DNA from 2 places in the Salimicrobium salexigens genome. Region 2 is predicted to be linked to the other one. Evidence: a T-box and tRNA genes for the amino acid it is inferred to sense, from the RefSeq annotation. Region 2 holds a T-box; the other holds one or more tRNA genes.
What was found. A T-box is a leader RNA that pairs with one kind of tRNA and senses whether it is charged. The one in region 2 lies ahead of serS (serine--tRNA ligase), so its partner is inferred to be a tRNA-Ser.

Region 1: it has a tRNA-Ser gene. The T-box ahead of serS (serine--tRNA ligase) is inferred to sense a tRNA for this amino acid. The anticodon was not compared.

What each region holds. Positions count from the first base shown of each region.
Region 1 covers NZ_FTOK01000007.1:54-6,232, reverse strand. The annotation lists gene BW931_RS09435 (STAS domain-containing protein) at 1-217, shown strand, start outside; gene rsbW (anti-sigma B factor RsbW) at 217-696, shown strand; gene sigB (RNA polymerase sigma factor SigB) at 668-1,450, shown strand; gene BW931_RS09420 (SpoIIE family protein phosphatase) at 1,450-2,040, shown strand; gene BW931_RS09415 (Tex family protein) at 2,162-4,309, shown strand; gene BW931_RS09410 (SprT family protein) at 4,388-4,843, shown strand; tRNA gene BW931_RS09405 (tRNA-Asn) at 4,984-5,058, shown strand; tRNA gene BW931_RS09400 (tRNA-Ser) at 5,064-5,155, shown strand; tRNA gene BW931_RS09395 (tRNA-Glu) at 5,162-5,233, shown strand; tRNA gene BW931_RS09390 (tRNA-Asp) at 5,241-5,317, shown strand; tRNA gene BW931_RS09385 (tRNA-Gln) at 5,331-5,405, shown strand; tRNA gene BW931_RS09380 (tRNA-Lys) at 5,503-5,575, shown strand; tRNA gene BW931_RS09375 (tRNA-Leu) at 5,583-5,667, shown strand; tRNA gene BW931_RS09370 (tRNA-Leu) at 5,684-5,768, shown strand; tRNA gene BW931_RS09365 (tRNA-Arg) at 5,784-5,857, shown strand; tRNA gene BW931_RS09360 (tRNA-Pro) at 5,872-5,948, shown strand; tRNA gene BW931_RS09355 (tRNA-Gly) at 5,971-6,044, shown strand; tRNA gene BW931_RS09350 (tRNA-Ile) at 6,056-6,132, shown strand.
Region 2 covers NZ_FTOK01000010.1:6,150-12,328, forward strand. The annotation lists gene serS (serine--tRNA ligase) at 1-958, opposite strand, end outside; T-box leader at 1,024-1,232, opposite strand; gene pdxT (pyridoxal 5'-phosphate synthase glutaminase subunit PdxT) at 1,269-1,859, opposite strand; gene pdxS (pyridoxal 5'-phosphate synthase lyase subunit PdxS) at 1,878-2,756, opposite strand; gene BW931_RS11195 (serine hydrolase) at 2,873-4,174, opposite strand; gene guaB (IMP dehydrogenase) at 4,363-5,832, opposite strand; gene BW931_RS11205 (HD-GYP domain-containing protein) at 5,934-6,179, opposite strand, start outside.

The sequences.
Region 1 (6,179 bases), on a different contig from region 2:
GGAAACGGAAGGTGCCCTGGTAGAGGTGGATCTTGGTGCGGTCAACTATATGGATTCTACCGGCCTCGGCATTTTCATCAGCGCCCTTAAGTCCACGAAAGAACACGGGTCCGATATGAAACTGGTTCATATGCACGAACGGGTTTATCGGCTGTTCAAGATAACCGGTCTTACGGAAATAATGGATATCAACACATCAGTCAGAGGTGGAATGTAATGGTTAATGCTTTTGATTTCATTGAAGTGAAAGTTCCTGCAAAACCGGAATACATCGGAGTAGTCCGTCTTAGTATCTCCGGTATTGCAAGCCGCATGGGATTCAATTACGAAGACATCGAAGATCTGAAAGTCGCAGTATCAGAAGCGATCACAAACGGTGTGGAACATGCGTATAAAAGTGATGAAGATGGTGAGTTGACTATAGGTTGCGGGGTTTATGAAGATCGTCTGGAAATCATGGTGGCCGACCATGGAGGAAGCTTTAATCTGGAAGCCGTCAAAGAAGAAATAGGACCATACCAGCAGGAAGATAACGTGGAAGAACTCCGCGAAGGCGGATTCGGTCTGTTTCTTATTGATGCCTTGATGGATAAAGTGGAAATCAAGAGTGAGCATGGAGTGATCGTACTTATGACGAAGTATCTCCATGAAAACGAGGTGGGCCGTGATGGCGACCAAGTCTCAACATCACAATGATGAAGTATACGAGTGGATAGCGTATCTTCAGGAACACCCGCGTGATGAGGAAATACAGGAGAAAATCGTACTCACCTATAATGATCTTGTGGAATCTATCGCACGGAAGTACAGCAAAAACAGTACTATCCACGAAGATCTTGTACAGGTAGGAATGCTCGGACTGCTGGCCGCTATCAGAAGATATGACCCGTCGTTCGGGAAATCGTTTGAATCGTTCGCCATTCCTACGATCATCGGAGAGATAAAACGTTTTATCCGGGATAAGACGTGGAGTGTACACGTACCAAGACGTATTAAGGAGCTCGGGCCGAAGATCAAAAAAGCATCGGAAGAACTGACGAGTGATCTGCAGCGTTCCCCTTCCGTACTGGAAATTTCCGAATATCTCGAAGTTTCCGAGGAAGATGTGCTGGAAACGATGGAGATGGGCAAAAGCTACAAAGCTCTATCTGTCGATCGTAAAATAGAAGCGGATTCTGACGGAAGTACGGTGACGATCCTTGATCTCATCGGTGATCAGGAAGATGGATATGAAAATATCGATCAGCGCATGCTGTTGGAGAAAGTACTCCCTATTCTCAGTGAAAGGGAGCAGGAGATTCTTCAGTGCACGTATTTCAAGAATATGAGCCAGAAGGATACCGGAGAACAGCTCGGCATTTCACAGATGCACGTTTCCCGTCTGCAGCGCCGCGCCCTGCGTAAACTGAGAGAAGCTCTTCAGTCCGAATCATCCGAGGCGTTCCGCTGATGTCGGATACAGCTTTGAATGTGGCAACGTATCAAAAACCGAAGCAGGGAAACTACTACTGCGGAGACAGCTTCATCTATAATGAAACGGAAAATAATTTCATCTGTGCACTGGCAGACGGTCTGGGCAGCGGAGAACTGGCCAAAGATGCTTCCAAAGCTGTTATGAAGGTGATAGAAGAGAATCCGGACGATACGATCCGATCACTCATCGAGAAATGTAACCGTGTTCTTGACGGAAAAAGAGGCGTAGTGCTCGGCATCCTTCGTATTGATAAGAAAGAAGGAACGTATGCCTATTCTTCCATCGGGAATATAGGTATTGTCGTTGTCGACGGCTCCGGCAAAAAAAGCAGGAATATCCCGCTCCCCGGTTTTCTCGCCGGCTACCCCAGAGAGTTGAGGGTGAAACGCGGAGATCTCGAGAAGGGAATGCGGTTCCTTGTATTTTCGGATGGCGTGGATGAGAGGAAGTTATCCAAGCTCTTTTACCAGGCTCGTACCGTGCAGGATCTTATCGAGCAGTATGATATCGAGTTCGGGGAGTCGCGTTCGGATGACACGACCCTTATTGCAATGGAATACAACTGAGTTCCTCATTTCCGCAGGCGGGAATGGGGAATTTTGTATTTCGTGTAACATCGTAATCCCCGGTTTGGACCGGTGAATTTCTGTTAAAATGAAAAGAAGAACGTTTAGGGAGGAAGAATGAGTGGCAGAACAGACATTGATTCAGAAAGTAGCAGGACAGACATCCATCAAAGAATCTTCCGTCAAGGAAGTACTGGCTTTACTCGAAGAGGATTTTACAGTGCCATTTATCGCCCGGTACCGGAAAGACATGACGGGCGGTCTGGATGAAGTCCAGATCAAGGATATTGAGGACAACTATACTTATGAACAGAACGTACGTAAAAGAAGAGAAGAAGTAACGCGCCTGATCGATGAGCAGGGCAAGCTGACGCCGGAACTTGAGAAGGAACTTCAGGAAGCTTCGAAACTGCAGCGGATCGAAGACCTTTACCGTCCATATAAGCAAAAGCGCAGAACGAGAGCAACAGTAGCGAAAGAAAAAGGGCTGGAGCCGCTCGCTGAACTGGTATGGAACAAATCTGATTTATCCATCGAAGAAGAGGCCCGGAAGTATTATTCCGAAGAGAACGATTTACATACGCTTGAAGAGGTACAGCAGGGAATACAGGATATCGTGGCAGAGTGGGTGGCGGATGAGCCGGAATACCGTGATCATATACGGAATAAAACGTATGACGGCTCTCTTACTTCCGAAGCTAAAAAGAAAGAGAAGGATGAAAAAGGGATTTACGAAATGTATTACGAATTCCAGGAGTCCCTTAAAGCGGTAGCCTCCCACCGCGTGCTCGCCCTGAACCGTGGAGAGAAGGAAGATGTACTGAAAGTGGCGGTGCTGCCGCCGGAGGAGAGAATACTCGACTATCTCCACCGGAAAACAGGAAGTGCCGGGGAGAAGACGGGCATTCTTCACGCAGCTGTCGAGGACGGGTACAAGCGGCTGATCAAACCTTCCGTGGAGAGGGAAATACGGAATGAACTGACGGAAAAAGCGGAAGAACAGGCGATTGACGTGTTTTCGAAAAATTTGAGGAGTCTTTTGCTGCAGCCTCCTCTCCAGGGAAAAACAGTTCTCGGCATCGATCCGGCTTACAGAACCGGGTGTAAACTGGCCGTCGTGGATGAGACCGGTAAAGTTCTTGATATTGCAGTCATTTTTCCGACTCCTCCCCGTAAGGATTATCAGGGGGCGGAGAAGAAAGTACAGGAATTGATGAAAAAGCACGATATTGAACTTTTCGCCATCGGTAACGGAACAGCTTCCCGGGAAACGGAACAGTTTTTCGCAGGACTGATTCAGAAACACAGCTGGGACGCTCCTTACATGATTGTGAATGAAGCCGGGGCCAGTGTGTATTCGGCATCGAAACTTGCCCGCGAAGAATTTCCGGATTTTCAGGTGGAAGAAAGAAGTGCCGTCTCGATTGCCAGACGGGTGCAGGACCCGCTCGCCGAACTGGTGAAGATCGACCCGAAATCGATCGGGGTCGGACAATACCAGCATGACGTCAGCCAGAAGCGACTGAACGAATCGCTCACTTTCGTCGTGGAAACGGCAGTGAACCAGGTAGGAGTGAATGCCAACACCGCCTCTTCCTCTCTCTTGCAGTACGTATCCGGACTGAATAAAACAGTCGCCGGAAATATTGTAAAAAAACGAGAAGAGCTCGGGAAGTTCGCTACCAGGAAAGACTTGAAAAACGTACCGAGGCTGGGAGCGAAAACGTATGAACAAAGTATCGGATTTTTAAGACTGCCGGAAGGGGAGGATCCTCTGGACCGGACGCCGATCCACCCGGAAAGTTATCCGGCGGTCCGTAAGCTGTTGGCAGAGCTTGACCTGGAAAAAGAAGACGCCGGGTCTGACGTACTCGCCGGGAAGCTCGCGGGTATAGATCTGAAACATACGGCGGAGCAGCTTGATGTCGGAGAGTGGACCCTTTCAGATATAATTGAATCGTTGAAGAAACCGTCGCGGGACCTTCGGGATGATCTTCAGAAGCCTCTGCTGAAAACGGACGTGTTGACGATGGAGGATCTGGAAGCCGGTATGGAACTTGAAGGAACGGTGCGGAACGTCGTGGACTTCGGAGCTTTCGTCGACGTCGGCGTGAAACAGGACGGACTCGTCCATATATCCAAACTGGCGCAACGTTTCGTCAAGCACCCGATGGACGTAGTTTCGGTCGGAGACGTAGTGACGGTCTGGGTCGAGGAAGTCGATCTGAAAAAACAGCGCGTAGCTCTGACTATGGTGAAAAAATCCTGAGTTTGGGGTGCGGCTAAGTACGGGCAGGCCTTCCGCGGGAGGTCTGCCATCTTTTGTGAAAAGAGGAGGGATGGAAGTATGGAGGATGAGCAGCTGCTGGAGTGGACGAAAGAAATATCGCGGAGAGAGTTTGCGCGCGAGTTCCGTGATGACATAAGATTCAATCCCCGTCTCCGTACTACAGGCGGAAGATATATCCCGAAGGAAAGACGTATTGAAATCAATCGTTTGTACCTGGAAGAATGCGGTCCGGAAGAACTGGAGGGGATCATAAAACACGAGTTGTGTCATTATCACCTCCATATAGAAGGAAAAGGATATCATCACCGGGATGCAGACTTCCGTCGTTTAATGGAAGAAACGGGTTCACCAAGACATTGCACTCCGCTCCCTTCCTCGAAAAAACAGGACTTCCACCATTACAGATGTCGGAGATGCGGTGTTACGTACAGACGGAAGCGCCGGGTGAACACGGATAAATACAGATGTGGCAGATGCAAAGGTATTTTAGAAAAGGTGGATGATGGATATTGACGAATTTGAAGCCGCGTGTTAAGTTAGTATAGCCGTTGAAAGCGGAACGGCGAAAAAACATATTTTCATGCAAATATGATTGACATAAACTTTCATATCATGTAAGATGTTTTACGTCGCTGGTTATTGCGACATCATATTCCACCGTAGCTCAGTGGTAGAGCAATCGGCTGTTAACCGATTTGTCGTAGGTTCGAATCCTACCGGTGGAGCCATATACGGAGAAGTACTCAAGTTGGCTGAAGAGGCGCCCCTGCTAAGGGTGTAGGTCGCGTAAGCGGCGCGAGGGTTCGAATCCCTCCTTCTCCGCCATTATATGGCCCGTTGGTCAAGTGGTTAAGACACCGCCCTTTCACGGCGGTAACACGGGTTCGAATCCCGTACGGGTCATTAGTCCGGTCCGGTAGTTCAGTTGGTTAGAATGCCTGCCTGTCACGCAGGAGGTCGCGGGTTCGAGTCCCGTCCGGACCGCCACTATTTAAATGATTGGGCTATAGCCAAGCGGTAAGGCAACGGTTTTTGGTACCGTCATGCGCTGGTTCGAATCCAGCTAGCCCAGCCATTTTTCTTTTTTGATTTTTCTCTTGACTTTCAAGTATGGAAATTATAAAATAGTTTTTGCGCTTGAAAAACGGATATAATTGAAAGTTTTTAACAGGGAGCCATTAGCTCAGCTGGTAGAGCATCTGACTTTTAATCAGAGGGTCGGAGGTTCGAGCCCTCCATGGCTCACTTCCCTGCGGGTGTGGCGGAATTGGCAGACGCGCTAGATTTAGGATCTAGTGTCTTACGACGTGGGGGTTCAAGTCCCTCCACCCGCACCATTTCATTTCTTTATATGCGGTCGTGGCGGAATCGGCAGACGCGCTAGGTTGAGGGCCTAGTGGGAGTTAATCCCGTGGAGGTTCAAGTCCTCTCGACCGCATTCATCAGTATATAGGCGCCCGTAGCTCAATTGGATAGAGCGTCTGACTACGGATCAGAAGGTTAGGGGTTCAAGTCCTCTCGGGCGCACTGTTTTCTTCTTACGGGAAGTAGCTCAGCTTGGTAGAGCACTTGGTTTGGGACCAAGGGGTCGCAGGTTCGAATCCTGTCTTCCCGACCATCGTTACTTCCAATAACTTAATGCGGGTGTAGTTTAGTGGTAAAACCTCAGCCTTCCAAGCTGATGACGGGGGTTCGATTCCCCTCACCCGCTCCATTTTAACTAATGGGCCTGTAGCTCAGTTGGTCAGAGCGCACGCCTGATAAGCGTGAGGTCGGTGGTTCAAGTCCACTCAGGCCCACCATGAATTAGATCTTTGAAAACTGAACAATGTTTTATGCCATGCGTCAA
Region 2 (6,179 bases):
TTACCCGGTACGGCAGTTCAAGCATCTGCAGAATCTTTTCCGCATGTCCCGTCAGTTCCTCCAGCCGCTCATAGGATTCCTCCGGTTTCGACAGCTGTACGAGTTCCACTTTGTTGAACTGATGCTGGCGGACAAGTCCCCGCGTGTCCCTTCCGGCAGAACCGGCTTCGGAACGGAAGTTCGTACTGAAGGCGACCAGTTTTTTCGGAAGCTCGTCAATCGGCAGAATCTCGTCACGATGATAGTTCGTAACCGGAACTTCGGCGGTAGGGATCAGGAAGTAGTCCCAGCCCTCAAGTTTAAACGCGTCTTCTTCGAATTTCGGAAGCTGGCCTGTACCCGTCATCGAATCACGGTTTACGATTTGAGGAGGAAGCATTTCCTCATATCCGTGCGTATCCGCGTGATGATCCATCATGAAGTTCAGCAGGGCCCGCTCCAGTCTTGCTCCTGCCCCTTTATAGAAAACGAAGCGGCTCCCCGTCACTTTGGCGGCGCGTTCGAAATCCAGAATACCGAGGTTTCCTGCCAGGTCCCAGTGTGCTTTCGGTTCGAAACCGAAAGATGTAATGTCCCCCCAGGAACGGGTCAGAACGTTATCGTCCTCATCACTTCCGACCGGCGTACTTTCGTGCGGAATGTTCGGAATGGACAGAAGGATCGTCTGCAGCCTCTCTTCCGTTTCCTTAAGCTCCCCGTCGAGCGTTTTGATGCGTTCCCCGACTTCCTGCATTTCTTTTATTTTTTCGTCGGCATCCTGTTTTTCTTTTTTCAGCTGGGAAATTTCTTTGGATACCTCGTTCCGCTTCGCTTTCAACTCTTCACTTTCCCTGATCAGTTCTCTTCGTCTCGTATCCAGTTCCTCAAAGGAATCGAGTTCCGAGAGGTCTTCCCCCCGCTCCCGCAGTTTCTCTTTCACTTCCCCGAAATTCTGTCTTACATATTTTAAATCGAGCATATGTCATCCTCCTCTGTTTAATGTATAACATCAGTCATTAAAAAAAGACTCCCATCCCTTTATAAAAAAGGGACGAGAGTCTGAATTCCCGCGATACCACCCCGATTGAAGAGCAGCTGCTCTTCCGGCTCGACCTCCGTAACGGGGAGGGTCCGTCCTGGCTCATCACCAGACGCTCCGGGATGGATTCTCATCAGTTTTCTGTCAGTTTTCACCGGTCCCTGACTCTCTTTGAAGAAAAGCTGATGATACTTGTTCCGTTCAACGCGTTTTTTCTATTTACTTACTATACAGATTAGCTCATTCCCGCTCAGGATGCAAGCGTGCGCTTAGAATTTTCCACCATACTCACGAAATGGGCAGTAAGACGGTGGTCTTTCGTAAGTTCCGGATGGAAAGAACAGGCGAGAAGGTGGTCTTCCTGCGCTACGACGATGTGACCGTCGTAAGTGGCCAGAACTTCGGTATTCTCCCCGACCCGTTCAATGTAGGGTGCCCGTATGAAAACGGCATTATATCCGTCCGCCACGCCTTTGATGTCAAGATCGGTTTCAAAACTGTCCCGCTGCCTTCCGAAAGCGTTCCGACGGACACTCATATCCATAAGTCCGAGATGAGCGTCATAAGAGCCGTCGATTTCCCCGGCAAGTAAAATCAGACCGGCACAGGTGCCGAAAACGGGCTTTCCTGCATTTGCAAAAGCGCGGATCGGCTCAAGAAACCCGTATTGATCGATGAGGCGGCGCATCGTCGTACTCTCACCGCCCGGGATGATAAGGCCATCGATCGTCTCAAGCTGTTCTTTACGTTTTATGATTACCGCTGTCGCTCCGGAAGCCTCCACGGAGCGGATGTGCTCCCGGAAGGCTCCCTGCAGAGCAAGTACACCGATAGTAGTCATGAGGCATTTCTCCTTTACTTATTCACTGCGCTCCTGCATGCGGTCGGTCGTTTCGTTCATCTCTTCGCCTTTCATCGCGGTACCGAGACCTTTGGAAATCTCAGCAATCAGCTTGTAGTCGTCGTAGTGAGTCGTCGCTTCCACGATGGCCCGTGCAAACTCTTTAGGACGGTCGGATTTGAAAATACCGGATCCGACGAATACGCCGTCCGCGCCAAGCTGCATCATAAGCGCTGCGTCTGCAGGAGTGGCGATACCGCCCGCTGCGAAGTTTACGACCGGAAGGCGGCCTTCTTCCCGGATCTCAAGCAGAAGATCGTAAGGTGCACCGTTCTCTTTTGCATAAACCATCACTTCGTCTTCGTCCATCGACTGAAGACGGCGGATCTGTCCCTGGACTTCACGCATATGACGGACCGCTTCCACAATATTACCGGTACCCGGCTCCCCTTTCGTACGAAGCATGGAAGCACCTTCCGCAATACGGCGGGTCGCTTCTCCGATATTACGGCAGCCGCATACGAATGGAACCGTATAGCCGTCTTTTTTAATGTGGAATACTTCATCCGCAGGAGTAAGTACTTCACTTTCATCGATATAATCGACGCCCATCGATTCGAGGACACGCGCCTCGGCGATGTGACCGATTCTCGCTTTTGCCATTACAGGAATCGAAACGGCGTTCATCACTTCCTCAACGATCGTAGGGTCCGCCATTCTCGCAACCCCTCCGGCCGCTCTGATGTCGGACGGTACGCGTTCAAGTGCCATAACCGCAACAGCTCCGGCCTCTTCGGCTATTTTCGCCTGTTCCGCATTTACGACGTCCATGATGACGCCGCCTTTCTGCATTTCTGCCATACCTCTTTTTACAACATTCGTTCCTGTTCGAGCCATGTTGATTCCTCCCTGTTCTGTATCTATATCCATCGATTACTACAATTTTCTTTACTATTTTAACGCATTTTTCCCGTCAATCCTACCATTATCAACCATCGTTATCGGAAAATTAATCAAAACCAGCTTTTGACCGTATCGACGGCTCCTGTGAACATGTCACTGAAGAAGTTCCCGACATTTCCGAGAGTGAGCATGAACCAGTTCGACTTCTCCACTCCGGTCGTAGTCACAAGCGGCACGGAGGGGGCGCCTCCTTCGATAAGGTTGGCTTTCTTTCCTTCCCCTTCATACACCAGTTTCGCTTCCCCGACTTTCTGACCGGACTCGACAGGTGCCGTAAGTTCCTCTTCCTTCAGGGAGTATTCAAGAGAATAGGAGTCTTCTTCTCCCTGTTTGACCATCGCAGAAAGAGCTTTGCCCGTTTCGACGGAAACATTGTCCTCTTTTCCTTTTGATACCGGAACAGAACTTTCATCTTTTTTCTGGTGTCCGGCTGCAAACAGTTCCTTCGTCTCAAACTGATCGAAACCGTAATCGAATAACTTGGCCGTTTCCCGGAAACGGGCTTCCCGGCTGTCCGTTTTCATAACGACGGAAATAAGCCGCTGGTCTCCCTGTTTAGCTGTACCGGTAAAGGTGTTGCCGGCTTTCTCCGTATATCCCGTTTTCAGACCGTCGACCCCTTCATAGCCGAAATTGGAAAGGTACCCCGGCATGTCGGGGATCATCCAGTTCCAGTTCTGAATCGTCTGACCGTCGAACTCGGCCGTACGTGTGCCGGAGATGTCCAGTGCCTGCGGATAATCGTTCACCAGATGATACGCAAGGGTAGCGGTCGCTTTCGCCGACATGAGATTATTATCATCGGCACCCGTCCCCTCCGGCACGTGATCACCCAGGTCACTGTTGGCAAGGCCGGTGCTGTTGACGAATTTATAGTCTTCCATCCCCAGTTCCTCCGCCTTTTCGTTCATCATCTTGACGAATTCCCCTTCGGAACCTGCAATCAGTTCTGCGAGAGCAATGGAGGCTGCGTTATCGGAGTTGATCGCCATCGCTTCATAAAGCGAACGGACAGTGTAGTCCTTATTCTGGGTCATCCCCACTCCGGAAAAGGAGGGATCTGCCGAAATACTGTAAGGATAGTCGGAGATCTGGGTGGTGGTGTCCCAGCTGATACTTCCGTCCTCAATCGCCTCCATCACAAGATACTCCGTCATCATTTTCGTCATACTTGCCGGCGGCAGAGCCTGCTCCGCTTCTTTCTGAAAAAGTATATCTCCCGTATCAGCATCCACAAGAATCGCTGATTCCGCTTCTGTCTCCACTTCCCGTGCCAGAATGTCCGCGGGAGCTAGAAGAGTTGATGTTATAACGAGTAACGTTAATATAAGTGCTGTTTTCCATCTTTGCATTACTATTTTCGACCTCCGCTGTATATAAATTTACGCTTTACAATTTTACCATACCCCCCTGTAAAAAAATAGATGCGGGTGCCTCATCTGACTGTAAAAATATGAAAATTAAATATAATTGCATAAAAATAAGGAGAGACTCTCTGAAAAATCAAAGAGCCTCTCCTGTGATGGCCTGCGCCGGCCGGTTATACCGAGTAGTTCGGTGCTTCTTTCGTAATCTGAACGTCGTGAGGATGGCTTTCGCGCAGGCCTGCCCCCGTAATTCTCGTAAAGTACGCATCGTTTCGCAGTTCCTGGATCGTCTTCGTGCCGCAGTATCCCATACCGGAACGAAGACCGCCGAGAAGCTGATGGACGGTGTCGGCAAGCGGGCCTTTAAAAGGAATACGTCCTTCGATGCCTTCGGGTACGAGCTTCTTCGCTTCGCTTCCGCTCTGGAAGTAGCGGTCTTTCGATCCCGCTTCCATTGCTCCGACCGAGCCCATGCCGCGATACACTTTAAACTGACGGCCCTGGAAAATTTCCGTATCGCCCGGGCTTTCTTTCACCCCGGCCAGCAGACTGCCGAGCATAACGGCGGAGCCGCCGGCAGCGAGAGCTTTCACGATTTCCCCGGAATATTTGATTCCTCCGTCAGCGATGATGGACACCCCGTGTTTTTCCGCTTCTTCGGCACAGTCGTAGATAGCGGTTATTTGAGGTACACCCACGCCGGAGACGACCCGTGTCGTACAGATAGAGCCGGGACCGATCCCCACTTTCACGACATCCACGCCCGCTTCGATCAGATCGCGGGTCGCTTCTTTTGTAGCCACGTTTCCGGCGATGATATCAACCGATGGATAAGCTGCACGGATTCTCTTCACCTGCTCCATCACGCCTTCCGAGTGTCCGTGAGCGGTGTCGACGACGAGAGCGTCCACGCCTGCTTCCACCAGTTTTCCGATACGCGTCATCGCATCAGCCGTTACGCCTACGGCAGCTGCTGCAAGAAGGCGGCCCTGTCCGTCTTTTGCGGCATTCGGGAATTCAATCACTTTTTCTATATCTTTAATAGTGATCAGACCTTTAAGCGTGTTGTTCTCGTCGACAAGAGGGAGCTTCTCTATCTTATGTTTCTGCAGTGTATGCCCCGCTTCTTCGATTGTAGTTCCTACCGGAGCCGTAATCAGATCTTCGCTGGTCATCACTTCGGAAATCCGCAGGGAGTAGTCTTCCACAAAACGCATATCCCGGTTCGTAATGATGCCGACCAGTTTTCTTGAAGTGTCGTTGTCCACGATAGGGACGCCCGATATTCTATATTTGCCCATCAGATGTTCGGCATCGTACACCTGATTTTCCGGAGTAAGGAAGAAAGGGTTGGTGATGACCCCGCGCTCCGAGCGTTTGACCATATCCACCTGTTCCGCCTGTTCTTCAATGGACATATTTTTGTGAACGACTCCGAGGCCCCCCTGGCGGGCCATCGCGATAGCCATCGAAGCTTCGGTCACCGTGTCCATGCCGGCACTTACTACAGGAATGTTCAGCTTCAGCCTGGAAGTCAGGTCAACGCTTAAGGATACGTCCCTCGGCAATACTTCCGACTTTCTCGGCATCAGCAATACATCATCGAATGTGAGTGATTCTTTTTGAAATTTATCTGTGCGCACGTCTCTCTCTCCTTTTCCCTCCCGAAGGAAGCTATCTTATATATTGTTATTTACAATAAGACATCCGCCGTCGTTTTTCAACCTGAAAAGTTATAAAGACGTCAATAAACTTCCTCCACGTGCAGTCCTTCATCTTTTAAAGACAGCAAAATCTGGCTGCGCTGCAGCCGCACCATGGGATGAGCCGGAGTTGAAGGATCGACGAACACTATGGTGGCCAGTTCTTCGTTGGAAAGTTTCACCGTCGTTCCTACGGATATACTGGCCAGATCTTCGACGAGCATTTTGATCACTCTCATATCGTATTTGCCGAACTGCTCTTTCTGGATTTCTTCGATCACTTTGAA